Longispora fulva: one gene and its partner. The protein of the gene in region 1 interacts with the protein of each later gene in a pairwise test. Links are inferred from orthologs where the notes say so. Each region holds a gene or a part of one and is shown on either strand. Other genes may lie near its edges. The genes, in order: IW245_RS31260 and rlmB.

Evidence for each region.
Region 2: the proteins of IW245_RS31260 (region 1) and rlmB interact in binary tests that used the Escherichia coli proteins (3 or more experiments, as listed by UniProt). The link is inferred for Longispora fulva from one-to-one orthologs.

The regions. Positions count from the first base shown.
Region 1 is NZ_JADOUF010000001.1:6,798,182-6,807,098, forward strand. The notes cover bases 5,186-8,162. They hold IW245_RS31260 (NAD(P)H-hydrate dehydratase), read left to right. Parts: upstream 5,186-5,947; coding sequence 5,948-7,378; downstream 7,379-8,162. Other genes in these bases: IW245_RS31250 (hypothetical protein), read right to left, coding at 5,186-5,356; IW245_RS31255 (holo-ACP synthase), read left to right, coding at 5,485-5,859; alr (alanine racemase), read left to right, coding at 7,383-8,162. Also shown: rplM (50S ribosomal protein L13), read left to right, coding at 1-319; rpsI (30S ribosomal protein S9), read left to right, coding at 334-831; glmM (phosphoglucosamine mutase), read left to right, coding at 907-2,247; glmS (glutamine--fructose-6-phosphate transaminase (isomerizing)), read left to right, coding at 2,524-4,371; IW245_RS31245 (DUF5615 family PIN-like protein), read right to left, coding at 4,554-4,937; more of IW245_RS31250, read right to left, coding at 4,934-5,185; more of alr, read left to right, coding at 8,163-8,492; IW245_RS31270 (alpha/beta fold hydrolase), read left to right, coding at 8,575-8,917. UniProt on the Escherichia coli protein: Bifunctional enzyme that catalyzes the epimerization of the S- and R-forms of NAD(P)HX and the dehydration of the S-form of NAD(P)HX at the expense of ADP, which is converted to AMP.
Region 2 is NZ_JADOUF010000001.1:5,843,115-5,856,051, forward strand. The notes cover bases 4,753-7,704. They hold rlmB (23S rRNA (guanosine(2251)-2'-O)-methyltransferase RlmB), read right to left. Parts: upstream 6,814-7,704; coding sequence 5,692-6,813; downstream 4,753-5,691. Other genes in these bases: IW245_RS26395 (outer membrane protein assembly factor BamB family protein), read right to left, coding at 4,753-5,463; IW245_RS26400 (hypothetical protein), read right to left, coding at 5,450-5,644; cysS (cysteine--tRNA ligase), read right to left, coding at 6,816-7,704. Outside these bases: IW245_RS26370 (hypothetical protein), read right to left, coding at 1-118; IW245_RS26375 (helix-turn-helix domain-containing protein), read left to right, coding at 320-1,849; IW245_RS26380 (NAD-dependent epimerase/dehydratase family protein), read left to right, coding at 1,846-2,784; IW245_RS26390 (ABC transporter ATP-binding protein), read left to right, coding at 3,039-4,121; more of IW245_RS26395, read right to left, coding at 4,198-4,752; more of cysS, read right to left, coding at 7,705-8,213; IW245_RS26415 (IclR family transcriptional regulator), read left to right, coding at 8,298-8,927; IW245_RS26420 (class II fumarate hydratase), read right to left, coding at 9,152-10,534; IW245_RS26425 (hypothetical protein), read left to right, coding at 10,682-12,214; IW245_RS26430 (DUF4184 family protein), read right to left, coding at 12,264-12,937. UniProt on the Escherichia coli protein: Specifically methylates the ribose of guanosine 2251 in 23S rRNA.

The DNA of each region.
Region 1 (8,917 bases):
GACTTTCGCGCCGCACGTCGACACCGGCGACTTCGTGATCGTCATCAACGCAGGCAAGGTTGCCCTGACGGGCAACAAGCGGGCGACCAAGGTCGCCTACCGCCACTCGGGTTACCCGGGCGGTCTGCGCAAGACCTCCTACGAGGAGCTGCTGACGAAGCGCCCCGACCGGGCCGTCGAGCTCGCCGTCAAGGGCATGCTCCCGCACAACAAGCTCGGTGCGAAGCAGATCAAGAAGCTCAAGGTCTACGCGGGCGACGTGCACCCGCACGCCTCGCAGCAGCCCGTGCCTTTCGAGATTAAGCAGATCGCGCAGTGACCGAAGGAAGCAGCATGACCGAGAGCGTCGACACCGTGCTCGAAGCGGTTGTCCCGGAAGCCGTTGTCGCTGAGGCCGTTGTGGCCGAGGCCGTCGTGTCCGTGCCGAAGGCCGCCCCGCGTGGCGACCGCCCGGTGCAGACCGTGGGCCGCCGCAAGCAGGCGATCGTCCGCGTCCGCCTGGTGCCGGGCACCGGCAAGGTGACCTGCAACGGCCGCGCTCTGGAGGAGTACTTCCCGAGCAAGGTCTCCCAGCAGCTCGTCAAGGAGCCGCTGGTGATCACCGAGCGTCTCGAGAGCTTCGACGTGATCGCCAACCTCAAGGGCGGCGGCATCACCGGTCAGGCCGGCGCGCTGCGTCTCGGCATCGCCCGGGCCCTGATCGAGGTCGAGCCCGACGACCGTCCGGCCCTGAAGAAGGCCGGCTTCCTGACCCGTGACGCCCGCGTCACCGAGTCGAAGAAGTACGGTCTGAAGAAGGCCCGTAAGGCTCCGCAGTACTCGAAGCGCTAAATCTTTCTCACCACGGCCGGGCCGCCTTTTCCAAGGTTGCCCGGCCGTGGCATTTGTGTACCAGGGGAGATGTCTATGGGACGGCTGTTCGGCACCGACGGGGTTCGCGGTCTGGCCAATGCCAGCCTCACGCCCGACCTGGCTCTGCGGCTGGGCGCGTCCGCCGCGCACATCCTGAGCCAACGGGACCGGACCCATCCGCCGGTGGCGATCGTCGGCCGTGACCCCCGGGCGAGCGGGGAGATGCTGGAGGCCGCCGTCGTGGCCGGCCTGACCAGCGCCGGTGCGACCGTGGTGCGGGTCGGCGTGCTGCCGACCCCGGCCGTGGCGTTCCTGGTGGGCCAGACCCGTGCGGACCTGGGCGTGATGATCTCCGCCTCGCACAACCCGATGCCGGACAACGGGATCAAGTTCTTCGCCGCCGGCGGCCACAAGCTCGCCGACGAGCTCGAAGACGCCATCGAGGCGCACCTCGAGGAGGACTGGGTCCGGCCTACGGGTGCGAACGTGGGGCGGGTGCACGACCTGCTCGACGGGGCCGAGGCGTACATCACGCACCTGGCCGGGTCCGTGCCCGTGTCGTTGGAGGGCCTCAAGGTCGTCATCGACTGCGCGAACGGGGCGGCGTTCGAGGTGGCCCCGGAGGCGTACCGGCGGGCCGGTGCCGAGGTGATCGTCATCCACGGCGAACCCGACGGGCTGAACATCAACGAGGACTGCGGGTCGACGCACCTGGCGGACCTGCAGGCCGCCGTCCTGGAGCACGGCGCGCACGCCGGGGTCGGCCTCGACGGCGACGCCGACCGCTGCCTGGCCGTGGACGCGGACGGCACCGTGGTCGACGGCGACCAGCTGATGGCGATCATGGCGCTGTCGATGCGCGACGCCGGCACCCTGGTCAAGGACACCCTGGTCGCGACAGTGATGAGCAACCTCGGGCTGCGGATCGCGATGCGCGAGCACGGCATCACGCTGCTGGAGACCAAGGTCGGCGACCGGTACGTGCTGGAGGAGCTGCGCAACAGCGGACTGTCCCTCGGCGGCGAGCAGAGCGGACACGTGATCGTGCCGGAGTACGCGACGACGGGTGACGGGTCGCTGACCCTGCTGCAGGTGCTGGCCAGGATGGCCTCGACGGGCCGGACGCTGGCCGACCTGGCCTCGGTCGTGACGCCGCTGCCGCAGGTCCTGATCAACGTGCCGGTGGCCGACCGGGCCGCCGCCGCCGTGCACGCGGACGTGCTGGCCGCCGTGGCGGTGGCGGAGGGCGAGCTGGGCGAGTCCGGCCGGGTGCTGCTGCGCCCGTCGGGTACCGAGCAGCTGGTCCGGGTCATGGTCGAGGCGCCCAGCGCCGAGGTGGCCGGCGAGGTCGCCGAGCGGATCGCCGCCCTGGTGCGGACGTCCAGCCCGGTCTGACCCGCTGTCGGGGGCTCCGAGAACCGGCCGGTGCCGGGGCAGGTGCCACTCGTAACCGCATAGTCCTTCAGACGTCGCTCCTTCCGGGAGCGGCGTCTGTTTTGTCTCGCCAGACGGTTTCAGCCGCCTTAGCGAATGAGCAGATGAATGATGGGGATATCTGATGATCCTCGGGCGCGGAGGTGGCCGGAGTGGCTCCATTTCAATCACATGCTCTGCGCAAAGGTGCACCATTCGAGCATGCATTTTGCTTGAAACTCGGCTAGGCTTCCGGGCATGTGTGGCATCGTCGGTTATGTAGGGGGCCGTTCGGCCCTGGGTATCGTGGTGGACGGCCTGCGACGGCTGGAGTACCGGGGTTATGACTCCGCCGGCGTCGCGATCATCGAGGGCGACGTCCTCCGGTCCGTCAAGAAGGCCGGCAAGCTGGCCAACCTGGAGAAGGAGCTCGGCGAGGTCGAGCTGACCGGCTCCACCGGCATCGGGCACACCCGCTGGGCCACCCACGGCGGGCCCACCGACCGCAACGCGCACCCGCACCTGTCGACCGACGCCCGGGTCGCCGTCATCCACAACGGCATCATCGAGAACTTCGCCCACCTGCGCGCCGAGCTGACCGCCGCCGGGATCGAGTTCGCCTCCGACACCGACTCCGAGGTCGTCGCGCACCTGCTCCAGGCCGCGCTGGCCGATGGCGCCACGGACCTGACCCACGCGATGCGGACCGTCGTCGCCCGGCTGGAGGGCGCGTTCACGCTGCTCGCGGTGCGGGCCGAGGAGCCCGGCGTCGTCGTCGGGGCCCGGCGCAACTCGCCGCTCGTCGTCGGCCGGGGCGTCGGGGAGAACTTCCTGGCTTCCGACGTGTCGGCGTTCATCGAGCACACCCGCGACGCCGTCGAGCTGGGCCAGGACCAGGTCGTCACGATCACGGCCGACTCGATCGAGATCACCGACTTCGACGGTGCGGCCTCCACGGGCACCGACTTCCACGTCGACTGGGACGCCAGCGCCGCCGAGAAGGGCGGCTACGACTGGTTCATGCTCAAGGAGATCGACGAGCAGCCGCACGCGCTCGCCGACACGCTCCGGGGCCGGCTGACCGACTCGGGCGAGATCATGCTCGACGAGGTCCGGCTCACCGACCAGGACCTGCGCGACGTGGACAAGATCTTCATCGTGGCCTGCGGGACGTCGTTCAACACGGGGCTGGTCGCGAAGTACGCGATCGAGCACTGGACCCGGATTCCGTGCGAGGTGGAGCTGGCCAGCGAGTTCCGGTACCGCGACCCCGTCCTCGACCGGTCCACGCTGGTGATCGTGATCTCCCAGTCCGGCGAGACCATGGACACGATCATGGCGCTGCGGCACGCGAAGGGCCAGAAGGCCCGGGTGCTGGCCATCTGCAACACAAATGGGTCGACCATCCCGCGCGAGTCCGACGCCGTGCTCTACACCCGGGGCGGGCCCGAGGTGGCCGTCGCGTCCACCAAGGCGTTCCTCACCCAGCTCGCCGCGTGCTACCTGGTCGGGCTGCACCTGGCCCAGGTCCGCGGGGTCAAGTACGCCGACGAGGTCGGGGCCGTGCTCGCCGAGCTGCAGGCCACCCCCGACAAGGTCGCGCGGCTGCTCAGCGAGATGACCCCGGTCCGCCAGCTCGCCCGGGACCTGTCCGCCGCGCCGACCGTGCTGTTCATCGGCCGGCACGTGGGCTACCCGGTGGCGCTGGAGGGCGCGCTGAAGCTGAAGGAGCTCGCGTACATCCACGCCGAGGGCTTCGCGGCCGGCGAACTCAAGCACGGCCCGATCGCCCTGATCGACGAGGGCACCCCGGTGATCTGCGTCGTGCCGTCGCCCCGCGGCCGGAGCATCCTCCGCGACAAGATCGTGTCGAACATCCAGGAGGTCCGCGCCCGCGGCGCGCGGACGATCGTCATCGCGGAGGAGGGGGACCTCGACGTCGCCCAGTTCGCCGACGACCTGATCTACGTGCCGGCCACGCCGACCCTGCTCGCGCCACTGATGACCGCGGTGCCGATGCAGGTCCTCGCCGCCGAGATCGCCGCCACCCGGGGGCACGACGTCGACCAGCCCCGGAACCTGGCCAAGTCGGTCACCGTCGAGTAGCACGCGCTGATCGGGGCCCCGCACGCGTGACGTGTGCGGGGCCCCGTCGTGTGCGGCCCGGGCGTTCGGTCGGCAGGTCAAGAACGAAGAAACTTCAGACGGTTACGCCGCGCACCTGGGCCGGCGCGCATCGGCACTTCCGCGAGGCCTCCCAGCCCGGCCAGGGCGGGGTGCTGGGCCGGTCAGGCCGGGTCGGTGGAGGGGGCCGGGCGGGGCGGTTTCAGCCAGGCCTCCGAACCGGCCGCGTGCGGCGCCCCGATCCACGCCACCAGCGCCTCGATGAACGGCGTGAAGTCCCGCCGGCTCCGCTTGAACGTCCGACTGCTCGTGTACAGCAGCCGGGTCCTGGGCGCCCCCGTCTCCTCGGCCCGCGCGTGCAGCCGCCGGAAGTCCTTCACGTTCTCCGTGACGATGCACCGGTCGTGGGCGACCGCGTACAGATACACCTCGTCGTCGGGGAGGGACCGCAGCTCCGGGTGCTCGGCGATCGCGATGGCGTCGTGGTGCAGGGCGCGCAGGGCCCGCGCGACGGCCGGGGAGTGCATCTCGTCGAGGAGGATCTTCACGCGAGCAGCCGCTGCTCGGCCTCCCAGGCTGCCTGGGCCGCTGCGGACTCTGCGTCTGCCTGGGCGATCTCCGCGTCGATCTCCGCGGTGTGGTCCGCGTAGTACCGGATGGCTGTTCTGATCTGGGGTTGCTGCAGCGACAGGATCTCCGCGGTGGCCGTGACGGCGGCCGGGCCGCGCTCGTCGACCTCGCGGAGGACCTGGATGACCTCCCAGACGTCGGGGCCGGCGACGAGGGCCGCGCGCCGCCCGCTGGGGCCGTCCTTGAACACGATGCCCGGGTGTTCGGCGAGCCGGAGCCCCTCGTCGACGAGCCGTTGGACCAGCCCGGACACGCTCGCACCGGGGGTGCCGGCGGCGCGGCGGCGCAGTCGGGTGAGGAGCTGGTCCTCAAAACGCACAGAGAGAGGCGTGGACATGCACTACACCGTAGCGCGTTCACTACATCGCTGACCACCCTGGGCGGCGTGAGTGAAGGTCCCACCAGATGGCGCGGGGGCCACACCGGCCCCTCCCGCGACGAGGCGGAAGCAATAGGGTGAACGGCATGATTGTCGGGGTTGGGATAGACGTCGTCCTGGTCGAGCGGTTCACCGCCGCGCTGCACCGCACACCCCTGCTCGCTGAGCGGCTGTTCACCGAGTCCGAGCGGCTCACCTCCTCCGGCAATCCGCGGGCCCCGGAGTCCCTCGCCGTCCGGTTCGCCGCCAAGGAGGCTGTGGCCAAGGCGCTCGGCGCGCCGAGCGGGCTGATGTGGCACGACTGCGAGATCGTCACCGATCCCGACGGCCGGCCCTGGCTGACCGTGTCGGGGACCGTCGCGGCGGCGGCCACGGCGCGCGGGGTCGCCCGCTGGCACCTGTCCCTGTCGCACGACGGGGGGATCGCGTCGGCGATGGTGGTCGCGGAAGGGGAGCTGTGACCGGCCGGGGTGGTGGGTCGACAGGGGCGGGGCGGTCCCGTGCCCTGGGCCTGCGGCCCGGGGTTTCCGCCGGCTGCGGCGGTGCGGCGTGAGGGGCGTCTGGGGGGTCGCCGAGGTGCGGGCCGCCGAGGCCCCGTTGCTGGCCGCCGGGGTGCCGTTGATGGCCCGGGCCGCCGCCGGCCTCGCCCGCCGCTGCGCCGGGATGCTGCCGCGGGTGTACGGGGCGCGGGTCCTCCTCCTCGTCGGCTCCGGCGACAACGGCGGCGACGCGCTGTTCGCCGGCGCGCTGCTGGCCCGGCGGGGTGCGCAGGTGTCGGCGCTGCTGCTGGGCTCCCCGCTGCCGACGGGCGCTGGCGGTGCTGGGGTGGTGGGTGTGCGGGTGCATGAGGCCGGCCTGGCGGCGTTCCGGGCGGCCGGCGGCCGGGTGGTGACCTCCCCCGGCCGGCCCGACCTGGTTGTGGACGGGATCGTCGGGATCGGCGCGTCCGGCCCGTTGCGGGTCGAGCTGCCGGAGCTGCCGGACGTGCCGGTGGTGGCCGTCGACCTGCCGAGCGGGGTGGACGCCGACACCGGGCACGTGCCCGGCCGGGCGCTGCGCGCGGACGTGACCGTGACCTTCGGGGGCCTGAAGCCGGGCCTGGTGGTCGGCGAGGGCGCGCGGTACGTGGGGCAGGTCGAGGTGGTGGACATCGGGCTGACCCTGCCGCCGACCGACCTCAATATCGCGGACATGGCGGATATCTGCGCCCACTGGCCCCGGTCGCGCAGCTACGACGACAAGTACACCAGGGGCGTGGTGGGCGTGGCCGCCGGTTCGCGGCGGTACCCGGGGGCCGGCGTCCTCGCCGTCGCCGGTGCGTCGGCCGGCCCGACCGGCTACATCCGGTACGCGGGGGCAGGGGCGCACGCCGTCCGCGACCGGCACCCGCACGTCGTGGTCACCGACCGGGTGTCCGACGCCGGCCGGGTGCAGGCGTGGGTGGTCGGCCCCGGGCTGAGCCTGGACTCGCCGGCCCAGGCGGACCTGCGCACGGCGATCGCGGAGCGGGTGCCGATGTGCCTCGACGCCGACGCGCTGACCCTGGTCTCGACCCACCCGGACTGGCTCGCCGGCCGGGAGGAGCCGCTGGTGCTGACCCCGCACGACGGGGAGTACGAGCGGCTGGCCGGTGCCCCGCCCGGCCCCGACCGGGTGGCCGCCGCGCGGGGCCTGGCGAAGGCGATGGACGCCACGGTGCTGCTCAAGGGCCCCCGGACCGTCATCGCGGCCCCGGACGGCACGGCGTTCGTCAACCCGACCGGCACCCGGGCCCTGGCCACGGCAGGTACGGGCGACGTCCTGGCCGGGCTGCTGGGTTCGCTGCTGGCCGGCGGGGTGGAGCCGACATGGGCGGCGGTGTGCGCGGCGTACGTGCACGGACTCGCCGGGCAACACGCCGCGCGCGGCGGCCCGGTGACGGCGTCCGACGTGGCCGGCGCGCTCCGGGAAGTGGTCGCCGAGGTGCTCAGCTACGGTTAACGGCATGTGGCAGGCCGAGGCGAGCATCGAGTTGGGCGCGATCCGGGCCAACGTGGCGCGGGTGTGCTCCGGCACGTCGGCGGAGGTCATGGCGGTCGTGAAGGCCGACGGGTACGGGCACGGGGCCGTCCCGGTGGCCCGCGCGGCCCTGGAGGCCGGCGCGACCCGGCTGGGCGTCGCCACCCTGTCCGAGGCCCTGGAGCTGCGCGACGCCGGGATCACGGCCCCGGTCCTGGCCTGGCTGCTGGCCCCCGGTCAGCCCCGGGAGCAGGCCGTCGCCGCCGACGTCGAGCTGTCGGCGGCCTCTCTGACGGAGCTGGCCGAGGTGGCCGCCGGGGCCGTGACGGTCGGCCGGACCGCCCGCCTGCACCTGAAGGTCGACACCGGGCTGGGCCGGGGCGGCGCGCAGCCCCGCGACTGGCTGGAGCTGGTCGAGGCGGCGGCGAAGGCCGAGGCCACCGGGTTCGTCGAGGTCGTGGGCGTGTGGAGCCACTTCGCGTGCTCGGATGAACCCGAGCACCCGGCGAATGATTCCCAGCTCGAACGGTTCGCCTGGGCACTGGACGTCGCGGCCACCGCCGGCCTGCGCCCCACCCAGCGGCACATCGCCAACTCGGCGGCGATCCTGACCCGGCCGGACGCGCACTACGACGTGGTCCGCCTGGGCGTCGCGATGTACGGGCTGACCCCGATCGCCGGCCGGGACTTCGGCCTGCGCCCCGCGATGACCGTGCGGGCCAGGGTCGCGCTCACCAAGCGGGTACCGGCCGGCCACGGGGTGTCCTACGGCCTGACCTACACCGCGCCGGCGGAGACGACGCTGGCGCTGGTACCCCTCGGATATTTCGACGGGTTGCCCCGGGCCGCGTCCAACGTCGGTCCGGTGCAGCTCGGCGGGGTCCGGCGCACGATCGCCGGCCGGGTGGCGATGGACCAGTTCGTGCTCGACTGTGGCGACGACGACGTGCACGCCGGGGACATCGCGGTCCTGTTCGGACCGGGCGACGACGGTGAGCCGACGGCCGACGACTGGGCCGACGTCCTGCACACGATCAACTACGAGGTGCTGACCAACTTCGGCAGCCAGCGCCGCATCCCCCGGGTGTACAGGTGACCCCGCGCGACCCGGCAGCGCCGCGCCTGCCGGCCGTCCCCTGTGGGGCGCCCGCCCGCGCCCGGACCACCGGGGTGCCCGCATGAGCCGGAAGAACAAGGTCGGGGTCATCGGCGCGCTCCTCGGTGTCGCCGCCGCCGGTGTCGCCGCGGGGGTGGCCGCCGAGCGCGTCCTGGTCCGCCGCACGCGCCGGGTGGCGGAGGACCCGTGCGCCGGCGAGCCGTTCGACCGGCTGCCGTTCGACGAGCAGCGCACGATCGTCACCGAGGACGACGTCGACATCTACGTGGAGATCTGCAAGGCGGACAAGCCCCGCAAGGGCGAGCCGACCCTCCTGTTCGTGCACGGCTTCTGCCTGGACATGGGCACGTTCCACTTCCAGCGCAGGGCGCTGTGGCGGCGGTACCGGATGGTGTTCTTCGACC
Region 2 (12,937 bases), 960 kb from region 1 along the record:
TGATCGTTCGACAGCCGACCGGCGCGTCCGGCCCCTTGGAGAACCCGAACTTCCCTTCGTCGTCGACAAAGATCAGCGCGTCGATCTCGTCCGGCCGATAGCTGTCGACGAAACTCACGATCCGCTGACCCAGTTCCACGATCTGCGCTGGTGAAGCCTTGAACATGGCGGCTGCCCTTCGGGAGGATCATTCAGTTTCTTCCGCACACAAGCTCACCAGCTGCCGCATCGGGAAAGAACGGCTCGGCGACGCCAGCGGGAGGGCAACGACTAGGCATCGAGAAGGCGGCGACTGTCCTCGATCCCAGCCCGTTAACCTGTGGAGACACTGTCGAGCGCGGGAGGCGAAGTGGTGTCGCGAGCAGCGGACGCGGTCCCCAACATCGCTCTGTACAACCTGCGGGACGCGGCCGGCCAGACCCAGCAGGACGTCGCCGACGCGCTCAACGCACTGGGTGCCACCATCCAACGCCGTGGAATCGCCGTGTCAGCGAATCAGGTCAGCCGCTGGGAGCGGGGAATCACCCACCCGTCCGGTATCCACAGACAGCTGCTGGCGGAGCACTTCGGCGTGTCCTTGGCAGAGCTCGGGCTCGCCAGGCCGCGGGTCATAGGGGGCGCCGCCGCCGGTACCAGTGAGACCGCATCTTTCGGGTTCGACACACACCTCGCGGAGCACGTAACAGAGCCGCAGGTGGCGCGTAGCCAGTCTGATTGGCGCGCTGTCCGTGCTCGGCTGAACCTCCGCCGCGGGCACATCGCCCGAGCGGCGGCCTTGCTCTATGACCAGGAGTTTCGGCTGGGCAGCACTGGCCTCATCGCGCATCCGTCCTGGTTGCTCGCGGCTCCGAAAGAACTCAACGAGATCCGCATCGGCTACGAAGACCGGGGACAGCCCCCGGTTGATGGCACCGAGGAAGTGAACTCGAGGGCAAGGCCGCTCGTGGGCGTTGGCCGTCGCTATCAGCGCTACAGCCAGGCTGTGCGCGATCTGGACCATCCACGGCTCTTCGAGAACCGCCTGGCATGGCGTCTGCTGGACGTCAACTGGGACCACCCGGTTGCGGCGCTGACTTTCGGCCCCAGCACCTATTTCGAAGGATTCGACGTCGCGGAGTCTCTCGCCCACGAGATGGCCTCCCAGCACGTTGTCGAAGGAAGCGATAATCTCCGGCCCACGAGCTGGCGGGGGCTGCCCTTTCGCCGGGAACTGGCTGATCCCTTCGATCTGTCCCGGCGTCCGACAACGTCATCCACGGACACGCTGACTCTGCGTGTCGACCGGGATGGTGCGACCTTCGTCCTGCACAGTCGGGCCGCCAATCGAGTGGCTATCGCGGGCGGCACGCTGCACATCATGCCGGCGGGAGTCTTCCAGCCGTCGAGCATCGTGCCGACCGCCCAGCACTCGGACTTCGATCTCTGGCGCAACATCATGCGGGAGTACAGCGAGGAGTTTCTGGGCAACGCGGAGCACGGTGGCGACGGACAACCAGCGGACTACGCAGCTGAGCCGCTCTCATCCTTCGCCCAAGCCAGAAACGCGGGCGGAATCCGCGTCTATTGCCTCGGCATCGCCCTCGACGCGCTCACGCTCTGGGGTGAGATCCTGACCGTCGCCGTCTATGACGGACAGGTTTACGACCGCCTCTTCGCCGACATGGTCGACGCGAACGACGAGGGCACCGTAGTCACGACGGGCTCCGCTCATCCCACACCGGCACTCCCTTTCACCCGTCATGTCATCGATGAGCTGCTCAATAGTGGCCGTCTCGCGCCGGCGGCAGCAGGGTGCCTGGAGTTGGCATGGCAACACCGCTCGACGATCCTCGAAAGGAAACGCACGTGAACGTGTTGGTCACTGGAGGGCTCGGGTATCTCGGACGGGCTGTCACCCTTGATCTCCTCGCAGCCGGGCACCAGGTCGCCGTCCTCAGCCGGGCCCGAACCACCCTCACACTCCCTGGCGGCGCGACACTCGTCCACGGCGACGTCCGGGACCGGGGCCGGATGCGTGAGGTCGTGGCCGAGGGCCGGTTCGACGCCGTCTGCCATCTCGCGGCCCTCGCCCACGGCCGAGAGTCCTTCGCCCAGCCACTGGCCTACTTCGACGTCAACGTGGGCGGCACTCTGAACCTGTTGCTCGCCCTGGAGGCGGCGAAGCTCCCAACGAAGCCCCGCTTCGTGTTCGCCTCCACGAACATCGTCTACGGCTCGATCCACTCCGGCGCGCTCACCGAAGACATGGAGCCACACCCCGAAAGCCCGTACGCCGAGTCGAAGCTGGCCGCCGAGCGGCTCGTCGCGGCACAGGGCGCAACCGGTGCCCTCGCCGCTACGAGCCTGCGCCTGTTCAACTTGGCGGGAGCCGTTGACGGAGTCCCGGACACCGACAAAACCAGGATCATTCCGAACGCGCTGCGCGCCGCGTCCGGGGAGTCCGACCGGGTCACCCTCAACGGCAACGGGTCGGCGGTCCGGGACTTCGTGCACGTCCTGGACGTCGCCACGGCGTTCAGGCTGGCGCTGGAAGTGACGAAGCCGGGGCAGCACGGGCTGTACAACATCGGCAGTGGAACCGGGTCGAGCATGGCCGAGGTCGTGCGGGTCACGAAAGAGGTCACGGGCGTGGACTTCACGGTCGAAGAAATGCCGCCAAAACCCGAGCCCCAACTGCTGGTCGGCGACATCAAGAAGGCATCCGCCGGGCTCAACTGGGCCCCGACCAGGTCAGGGCTCCGGCGGATCGTCGAGGACGCCTGGCTCGCGTGGCGCACACGATGATGGACACGAGGGAACCCCGTACCCAAAAGACTGGGTTTGGGGCGATTTGAGCCGCTATCGGGACTCGAACCCGAAACCTTCCCATTACAAGTGGGGTGCGCTACCAATTGCGCCATAGCGGCCTACCGGCTGCAGAGGATCATACCGTCAGCTGTTGGCAACCGGTCTCCCCCGCACCTATGGTGACTGGGCACTGCACTTTCACTCGGATCGTCCGGCACGTTCCTGCCGGTGGAAGGAAGGTTCGTCGCACCATGGCCACAGTCAGTTACAGGTCCGCCACTCGGATCTACCCCGGTACCCCCCGCCCCGCCGTCGACTCCCTGAACCTCGAGATCGGGGACGGCGAGTTCCTGGTCCTCGTGGGCCCCTCGGGTTGCGGCAAGTCGACCAGCCTGCGGATGCTCGCCGGCCTCGAGGATGTCGACAAGGGTGGCATCTTCATCGACGAGCGCGAGGTCACGCACCTCGCCCCGAAGTCCCGCGACATCGCGATGGTCTTCCAGAACTACGCGCTGTACCCGCACATGACGGTGTACGAGAACATGGCGTTCGCCCTCAAGCTCCGTAAGACCTCCAAGGACGAGATCCAGCGGCGGGTCAAGGAGGCGGCGGCGCTCCTGCAGCTCGAGGAGTACCTGGACCGCAAGCCCAAGGCCCTCTCCGGCGGTCAGCGCCAGCGGGTCGCCATGGGCCGGGCCATCGTGCGGGAGCCGCAGGTCTTCCTCATGGATGAGCCGCTGTCGAACCTCGACGCCAAGCTCCGGGTCCAGACCCGCTCGCAGATCGCGGCGCTGCAGAAGAAGCTCGACATCACCACCGTGTACGTGACGCACGACCAGGTCGAGGCCATGACCATGGGCCACCGGGTCGCCGTCATGCTCGACGGCGTCCTCCAGCAGGTGGACACCCCGCGCAACCTGTACGACGCGCCCGCCAACGTGTTCGTCGCCGGCTTCATCGGCTCGCCGGCCATGAACATCAAGACGGTGCGGCTGACCGAGGGCGGGGGCCAGTTCGGCTCGATGATCATCCCGATCAGCCGCGAGCAGGTCGCCAAGGTCAACAACGGGCACGTGACCATCGGCTTCCGCCCCGAGGACGTCGACCTGGTCGGCGCGCACGACGGCGGCCTGCCGGTGCTCGTGGACCTGGTGGAGGAGCTCGGCTCGGACGCCTACGTCTACGGGCACGCCGAGGTCGACGGCAAGCAGGAGCGGTTCACGGTCCGCACGGACGGTCGGAGCGCCCCGCGGCTCGGTGACACGGTGTACGTGAAGACCCGTGGCGCGCACCACCACGTGTTCGACGCCCAGTCCGGGCTGCGGATCGCGTAAGCACGCAACACAGGGGGCGTTCCACGGCCGTGGAACGCCCCCTGCTGGAATTACCTGGGTACGGATAATTGTGCCCCTAGAAGGACCATCCCGTCAGCTTTTCGCTGATTAGCGTGCATACCAGGTACTTGTCGCTGGCCACGCATCGTTCGTCCCCCGCGCCCGGCAGGTTCCCCAGCGAGCGGATCCGGCCGGTCGGCACGTCGGCGACGCCCACCCAGTCGTCCCCCGCGAAGATCCCGCTCACCGCGATCCGGTCCGCCGGGCCTCTGGGGCCGGGCAGGGGCACCCACCGGCCCAGGTCGAGGAGCTTGCGCCCGGTCGTGGCGTCGACCAGCCTGATCCCGTCGGCACGGGGGCCGCCCAGGATCGATCCGACGATGTACAGGCCCTCGGCGGGCGTGGACCAGCGGCGCTCCCCGGTCCGGACGTCCACGGCCACCACCTCCGGGCCGGTCATCTCGCACAGCAACCGGCCGCACGGCATCGCCCACGCGACCGTCGGGGCACTCCACGTCCACAGCTGTTCGAGGGTGTCCGGGTCGTAGGTGGCGTACATCGGGCCCCGGCGCAGCACGAGCGCGTCCGGCGTGGCGAACAGGCCGCCGAACCGCTCCGCGCCGCCCTGATCCCCGCCGACCTCACGGCTGCGGAGCACCGCGCCGGTCTCCAGATCGACGATCCGCAGGGTACTGCCCTCGGTCAGCGCGATCCGCCACGGCGCCACCGGGGTCGACCCGCCGACCAGGGCCGCCCCGCCCTCCGGCTGCGGCCGGCGCCACAGCTCGCGACCCGAGGCCAGGTCGATCCCGACCAGGACGGTGCCCTGGCTGAACAGTCCCTTGTCCTCGCCGAGCCGCGCGAACAGGAAACCCGGGGTGGACCACAGCGCGGCCCCGGTACCGGCGTCGAACACCATCGTCGTGGGAGTCAGGACCGAAGCCCCCTGCGGCCCACCCGGATACCGCTGGACGAGCAGCCACCGGCCCTCCAACAGCAGCGAGCCCACCACGCTGGCGTCGACCTGCACCCGCCACGCCAGCCGGCCATGGTGGGCCAGGTCGTAGCGGGCCAGGTAGGTGGTGGGACCCTCGCGGTACACCCGGAACAGGGTGTCGCCGTCGATCACCAACTGCTGGTCGCTGCGGCCGTGCGACGTGGACGGCACGGAGAACACCTCGTGCAGCGGGGGCTCCCGGACCGTCTCGGCCGCCCCGCAGGCCAGTAGCGTGACGGCCGCGACGCCGAACACCATGGCCCGGCGACGCCACCGCTCCCACAGCGACGCGGTGGCCGGCTCCGGGTCCGTGCCGGTGATCTCGCCCAGGTCAATGAACCCCATAGGTCCAGACTCTCAGACCGCCCACGGAATCGACGCACGCCAGGTAGCCGTCGTTGCCGTACGTCAGCGCGGCGAGCAGCGCGGCCGGCACCGCGCGGCGCACCCGGCGCAGGTCCAGCGGACGGCGCGGCGGGTCCCGGACCGGCTCGTCGGTGATCTCACCGAGGTCGATGAAGCTCATGGCCCCGGGAGATTACCTCCCGGGGCCATGGCCGCGCACTCGTTCGATCAGACGTCCAGCGCCCGCCGGCGCGCGATCTCCGACAGCGTCACGGCCGCGGCGACCGAGGCGTTCAGCGACTCGACCTGACCGGCCATCGGGATGCTGACCAGCAGGTCGCAGGCCTCGCCGACCAGCCGGGACAGGCCGCGGCCCTCAGAGCCGACCACGACGACGATCGGGTCGACGGCCGCCTCGAGGTCGTGCAGGGACACGTCGCCGTCGGCGTCGAGCCCAACGACCATGTAGCCGGCCTCCTGACACGCCTTCAGCGCCCGGGTGAGGTTGGTCACCTGGGCGATCGGCAGCCGGGCCGCCGCGCCGGCGGACGTGCGCCACGCGGTGGCCGTCATGCCGGCGGCGCGCCGCTCGGGCACGATCACGCCGTGCGCGCCGAACGCCGCGGCCGACCGGACGACAGCTCCCAGGTTCCGCGGGTCGGTCACCCCGTCGAGCGCGACGAGCAGCGGGGCGGTCACCGAGTCGCGGGCCGCGCCCAGCAGGTCCTCGAACACCTCGTAGTTGTACGGCGGCACGGCCAGCCCGATGCCCTGGTGCAGCACCCCGCCGGTCATCCGGTCCAGCTCGCGCCGGGTGACCTCCAGGATCGCCAGGCCACGGTCGGCGGCGGTCCGGACGATCTCCGTGATCCGCTCGTCGATGTCGATGCCCTGCGCCACGTACAGCGCGGTGCTCGGCACGTGCGCGCGGAGCGCCTCGACGACCGGGTTACGCCCGACGAGCAGCTCCGGGGCCTCCCGGGGCGTGTTGGCGCGCCGACCCGGGGCGACCCGGGGTCCGGCGGGCCGGGCGGGGCCGGAGGCCTGCCGGATCCGGGTACCGGGCGCGACCTTGCCGCCGCGGGTGGTCTGGATCGAGCCGGGCTGGCCGACCTTGGGCGCGCGGCCCTCGACGGCCGCGGCCTTCTTCTCCTTGTGCTGCTTCCAGGCGGTCTTGCTCGGGACCTGCTCGGTGCCCGAGTAGCCCTTGTGCCAGGGCCGCTCCTCGGCGGGCAGCGTCTTGCCGCGCGGCTTGAGGGTCTGTGCGCCCCGCTTGCCGCCGCTACCGGCCGCCGCGCCCTTCTTCGCCTTGCGCTGAATCGCGCCCTTGCGCTGTGAATTTCCTGCCATCGTCAGCTCCCCAACGTCCAGCGAGGCCCGTTCGGGGTGTCCTCGACAATGATCCCGGCACGCTTCAGCTGGTCACGGACCGCGTCGGCTGCCTGGAAGTCCTTACGGGCGCGGGCGGCGTTGCGCTGCTCGAGCGCCAATGCGACAAGAGAGTCGACTGCCGGCTTGAGCTGCTGGTCGCTGCCGGCCACTCGCCACTGGGAATCCAGTGGGTCGATGCCCAGGATACCGAGCATGGCCCGGACGCTGGCCAGCGCCCGTCGCGCGGCGGCGTGGTGGCCGTCGGCGAGCGCCGAGTTGCCCTGCCGGATCGTCTCGTGCAGGGCCGCGAGCGCCCTCGATGTGTTCAGGTCGTCGTTCATGGCCGCGACGAACTCCGCGCCCAGCTCGCCGGGCTCGACCTCGCCGACCAGCTCGGTGGCCCGGGTGACGAAGCCCTCGATCCGGCGGAAGGCGACGGCGGACTCCTGGATCGCCTCGTCCGTGTAGTCGATCACGGAACGGTAGTGCGGGGAGGCGATGTAGTACCGGATCTCGATCGGGCGCAGGCCCTTGGCGATCAGCGCGTCCAGGTCGATGACGTTGCCCACGGACTTCGACATCTTCTCGCCGCCCAGGTTGAGCAGGGCGTGGTGCACCCAGTGCCGGGCGAAGCCGAAGCCGGCGGCCTTGCTCTGCGCGACCTCGTTCTCGTGGTGCGGGAACTGGATGTCCAGGCCGCCGCCGTGGATGTCGAACTCCTCGCCCAGGTAGCGCCAGGTCATGGCGGAGCACTCGATGTGCCAGCCGGGGCGCCCCCGGCCCCAGGGCGACGGCCAGTAGGCGTCGGCCGGTTCAGTGGGCTTCTCGCCCTTCCAGAGCGCGAAGTCCAGGGGCGAGCGCTTGTCGGACGCGCCACCCTCGGTGGGCATCATCGCGTCGGGCCGCTGCCCGGACAGCTCGCCGTACGGGGCCCACGAGCGCACGTCGAAGTAGACGTTGCCTTCCGCCGCGTACGCGTGGCCGCGCTCGATCAGCTGCTCGATCAGGGCGAACATCTCCGGGATGTGGCCGGTCGCGCGCGGCTCGACGGTGGCGGGGAGCACACCCACAGCGTCGTACATCCGACCGACCAGCAGCTCGTTCGCGTACGCGATCTGCCAGAACGGCACGCCGGCCTCCTGGGCCTTGGCGAGCACCTTGTCGTCGATGTCAGTGATATTGCGGACAAACCGGACCTCATAGCCGAGGTGCAGCAGCCAGCGGCGGAGAACGTCATAGTTGATCGCGGAACGCATGTGACCGATGTGCGGGCCTGCCTGAACCGTGATCCCACACAGGTAGATCCCCACCTTGCCAGGTTCCCGCGGGACAAAGTCCCGCACCGAGCGGGTCGCGGTGTCATGCAGCCTGAGAGTCACCCCAAAAGGGTACCGGAGCCTGCGCTTATCCTCTGCACGTGAGCTGCGCGGGCGACCACGCGGCCAGGGTCCGATGGAGTGACGTTGAGTACAGAGACCGCCCAGACCCTCGACCGGGGACTCCGCCTGCTGAAGCTCGTCGCGGACACCCCCGACGGATTGACCATCACCGAGGCCGCCGAACGCCTCGACGTCGGCCGCGCGGTGATCTACCGACTCGTCGGCCCGCTCACCGCGCACGCCCTGCTCCGCCGCGACCCGGCCGGCCGACTCCGGCTCGGCCTCGGCGTGCTCCAACTCGCCCGCCGGGCCCAGCCCCTGGTCGCCGACGCCGCCCTCGCGCCGCTGCGCCGGCTCGCCGAGGCCGCAGGCGCCACCGCGCACCTGACCGTCGTCGACGGCGGCGAGGCCCTGGCCCTGGTCGTGGTCGAGCCCAGCTGGACCCAGTTCCACGTCGCCTACCGGGCCGGCTCCCGGCACCCCCTCGACCAGGGCGCCGCCGGTCGGGCCATCCTGCGCGCCGAGCCCGGCCTGGTCGGCTCGGTGGGCGAACTCCAGGCAGGCGCGCACGGCCTGGCGGCCCCGGTGCTCGGGGTCCCCGGGCTGGAGGCCAGTGTGGGCGTGGTGGCACTCGGCCCACTCGACGAGGCCTTCGTCGGACCGTTGGTCCTCACTGCCGCCGCCGAACTCACCGTGGCACTCTCAGCGGCCTGACCAGACGGGTACGGCGACACCTCCCCGGGCACGCACCGGTCCGACGGGCACGCGGCGAGCAGGATGACTCCGCGTGACCTTCATGCACTTGGGTGGCCAGAGGTGCCCGAGTGCGTGAAGATCGCGCTCAGGCGGAGTCGGCGGGCCACCCGTGCGCGCATATGATGCACCTGCAATTTATGCACATGCATGATATGTATCGTCGGTTGCCATGGAGCGCGCCGTCAGTGGCCGTGTGGCCGGGCCATCCCCAGCAGGTCCAGCGCCTCGTCCAACTGCGCCTCGGTCAGCGTGCCCTTCGCCACGTGCCCGCGCCCGATCACCACCTCCCGGATGCTCCGCCGGGTCGCCAGGGCCTCCTTCGCGACGGCGGCCCCCTCCGCGTACCCGAGGTAGCGGTTCAACGGGGTGACGATCGCCGGGGAGCCCTCGGCGTACTCGCGCATCCGGTCCACGTTCGCCGCCAGGCCGGCCACGCAGCCGTCGGCGAACAACCGGGACACGTTCGCGAGCAGCCGGATCGACTCCAGCAGGTTGCGGGACAGCACGGGCAGCATCACGTTGAGCTCGAAGTCGCCCTGCGAGCCGGCGAACGCGATCGCCGCGTCGTTGCCGAGCACCTGCGCGGCGACCTGGCGCACCGCCTCGCACAGCACCGGGTTCACCTTCCCCGGCATGATCGAGGAACCCGGCTGCAGGTCCGGGACGTGCAGCTCGCCGAGGCCGGCGCGCGGACCGGAGCCCATCCAGCGCACGTCGTTCGCGATCTTGTAGAGCCCGACGGCGATCGTGCGCAGCTGGCCGGACAGCTCGACCAGCGCGTCGCGCGCGCCCTGCGCCTCGAAGTGGTCCCGCGCCTCGGTCAGCGGCAGCCCGGTCTCCGTGGCCAGCAACGCGATCACCCGGGCAGCGAACCCCGCCGGGGTGTTGATGCCCGTCCCCACCGCCGTACCGCCCAGCGGCAGCTCGCCGACCCGGGGCAGGGTGCCCCAGAGCCGCTCGACGCCATGGCGGACCTGCGCCGCGTACCCGCCGAACTCCTGGCCCAGGGTCACCGGCGTCGCGTCCATCAGATGGGTCCTGCCGGCCTTGACGACGTCGCGCCACTCCTGCGCCTTCGCCCCCAGCACCCCCGCGAGGTGCTCCAGCGCCGGCACCAGGTCGCGCACCACCGCCCGGGTGGCGGCGATGTGCAGGGCCGACGGGAAGACGTCGTTGGAGGACTGGGCGGCGTTCACATGGTCGTTCGGGTGCACCGGCCGGCCCAGCCGCTCGCTGGCCAGGGCGGCGATCACCTCGTTGACGTTCATGTTGGTCGAGGTGCCGGACCCGGTCTGGTACACGTCGATCGGGAACTCGTCCGGGTGCGCGCCCGCCGCGACCTCGTCAGCGGCCTCGGCGATCGCCTTGGCCAGATCCGGGGACAGGTCCGGGTTGGTCCGGGCCGCCGCCGATTTGATCATGGCCAGGGCCTCGACGTGCGCGGGGTCGATCCGCACGCCGGAGATCGGGAAGTTCTCCACGGCCCGCTGGGTCTGCGCACCCCACCGCGCGTCAGCCGGGACCCGGACCTCGCCCATCGTGTCGTGCTCGATGCGGTACTCCATACCTGCCATCCTGCCCCGCCCGCCGCCCGGCCGCCGCCATGATCTCCCGGTTCGCCGGTGGGCTTCGTCGCGACCGGAGGGACAGCGGGGACGCACCCGAGCTGGTAGGTTCCCGCCTCGTCATCCCTCATCTTTCAGGAGCTTCACATGCATCCCAATGCGCGGCGGCTTCTCGCCGGCCTGGGCATCGCCGCGACGGTCGTCGCCGGCGCGAGTCTCCCCGCGTCCGCCGCCCCCGCCGTCGAGGTCAAGGCGAGCGTCGACAGCGTCACGTTGACGCCCGGCCCCGCCGGCCGCCGCGCCGACCTGGTCCTGCGGCCCACCGCCGAGGTCGAGCTGAGCGGCTACGTCATCAAGATCGACACCTCCGGCCTGGCCGGCGTCGCGAGCCTGAAGCTCTCCGACTTCCGCACCGAGTGCGTGGCCGCCGGCACCGTCATCACCTGCACCCGCACCCAGCCCGAGAAGGTGTACGCGTCGGGCATGAGCTGGGAGCTGGGCACCTACACCGCCGATCCCGGCGCGAAGGTCGGCGCGACCGGGCAGGTGACCACCACCATCACCTCGCCCGGCGTCACCGGGAAGCCGGCCACCAGCACGGTCACCATCGCGCAGGGCGTCAACCTCACCGCGAGCCCCAACATCGAACTCGACGGCGTCAAGCCGGGCGAGACGACCAGCGCGGCGTACGGGGTCACGAACAGCGGCGAGACCACCGCGAACGGCGTGGTGCTGCTGCTGATGGGCGACCGCGCCTTCCAGCCGGCGAAGCGGTACTCGAACTGCGCGTACTCCCCGCAGTACACCACCATCGCGGCGTGCACGTTCCCGAACGCGCTCGCGCCCGGTCGCACCTACGCGCTCGCGCAGCCGTACGCGTACAAGCTGCCCGCCGACCTCGAGGCGCCGCGCCTGGTGGCCGCCGAGGTGCAGTGGCTCACGCCCGCCGACTGGGCCGCCCAGCAGTCCAACTACGGCTACGGCGGCCTCACCTCCGGTTCCGGCGACAAGCTCGAACTCGTCGAGAAGCCGAACTCGACCAAGGCCGCTCCGCAGTCCGACACCGACCCGAACGACAACTGGACCAGCTTCATGGTCAAGCTCGGCGGCAACAACACCGTCGACCTCGCCGGGGTGGGCGCCAGCGGCACCGGCAAGGTCGGCGACGTCGTGCGGGTCAAGGTCGGTGCGCGTAACAACGGGCCGGCCACGCGGGAGTTCAACCGGTCCGGCGACTCGATCTTCCGGTTCAAGGTCGTCGTCCCGGCGGGCAGCACCGCGGTCGAGGTGCCGAAGAGCTGCTCCTACAAGGACGCCGACGGCGGGTGGGTCTACGGCGGCAAGCCGGGCGCCAAGGAGTACAGCTGCTACGCCGTCTCCGACATCCTCAAGGCCGGCGAGCAGGAGCTGCAGCAGTTCGGGTTCCGGATCGACCAGGTCAAGGACGATGCCAAGGGCAGCGTCCAGTCGTTCACCTCGGTCTACGAGCAGAGCGACCGGGTCGACGCCAACCCGGCCAACGACAAGGCTGATATCGTGCTCAACCCGACGACCGCGGCCCTCCCGGTCACCGGCACCGCCGCGATCGGCATCGCCGCAGGCGGCGCGACCCTGGTCGGGCTCGGAGCGGTCGGCTTCGTGCTGGCCCGTCGCCGCCGGATCCGGTTCGCCGCGAACTAGCCGACCGGCGAACGCAACGGAAGGGGTCCGCGTCCCGCGGGCCCCTTCCTCATGTCCGTGAGCCGTCGGGAGTACGGACGGCCCACGCTCCGGCCAACAGTCCCAGCCCCGCGGACTCCAGGAGCCGAACCCCGATCACGGCGGTGAACCACGCGGCCGGCAGCAGAAAGCTGACCGCCGCCAGCGTGGCGGTGACGCCCAGCGCCACGCCCCAGAACCGCCCGGCCTCGGCCGGCGCCGGGTCCGGGTCGCCATGCCACGCCCGCAGCAGCCCGCGCCGGCCGATCAGGACCACCAGCCAGGCCGTCGCGAGCGCGCCGAGCACTGTGGAGCCCTGCTGGAGGAACCACCACAGGGGGTACCCTCCCGCCACCTCGACCGTCAGCGGCGACAGCTCCCGGGTCGCCCAGCCGTGCCCGGCGGGATCGTGGGTGAAGCCGTCCCAGAACAGGTGACTCACCGCGCCGAGCAGCGCGGAGGAGGCCGTCACGTACCAGGGGTGGCGGACCCGGCCGAGGACGCCGTAGTCGCGTCCCCAGCCCGGGAGACGCGCCGCGACGGCCGGGGCCGCCCAGCGGATGAGCCGGCAGCCGAGGAGCGTGGCGGGGAGGCACCAGAGGAGTACCCCCCAGACGTTGTGCGCCGAAGGCGTGTACGGCAGCACCCCGACGGCGGAGTAGGGCAGGTCCGGGGCGGTCGACCCGAGCACCAGTGCCACGCCGT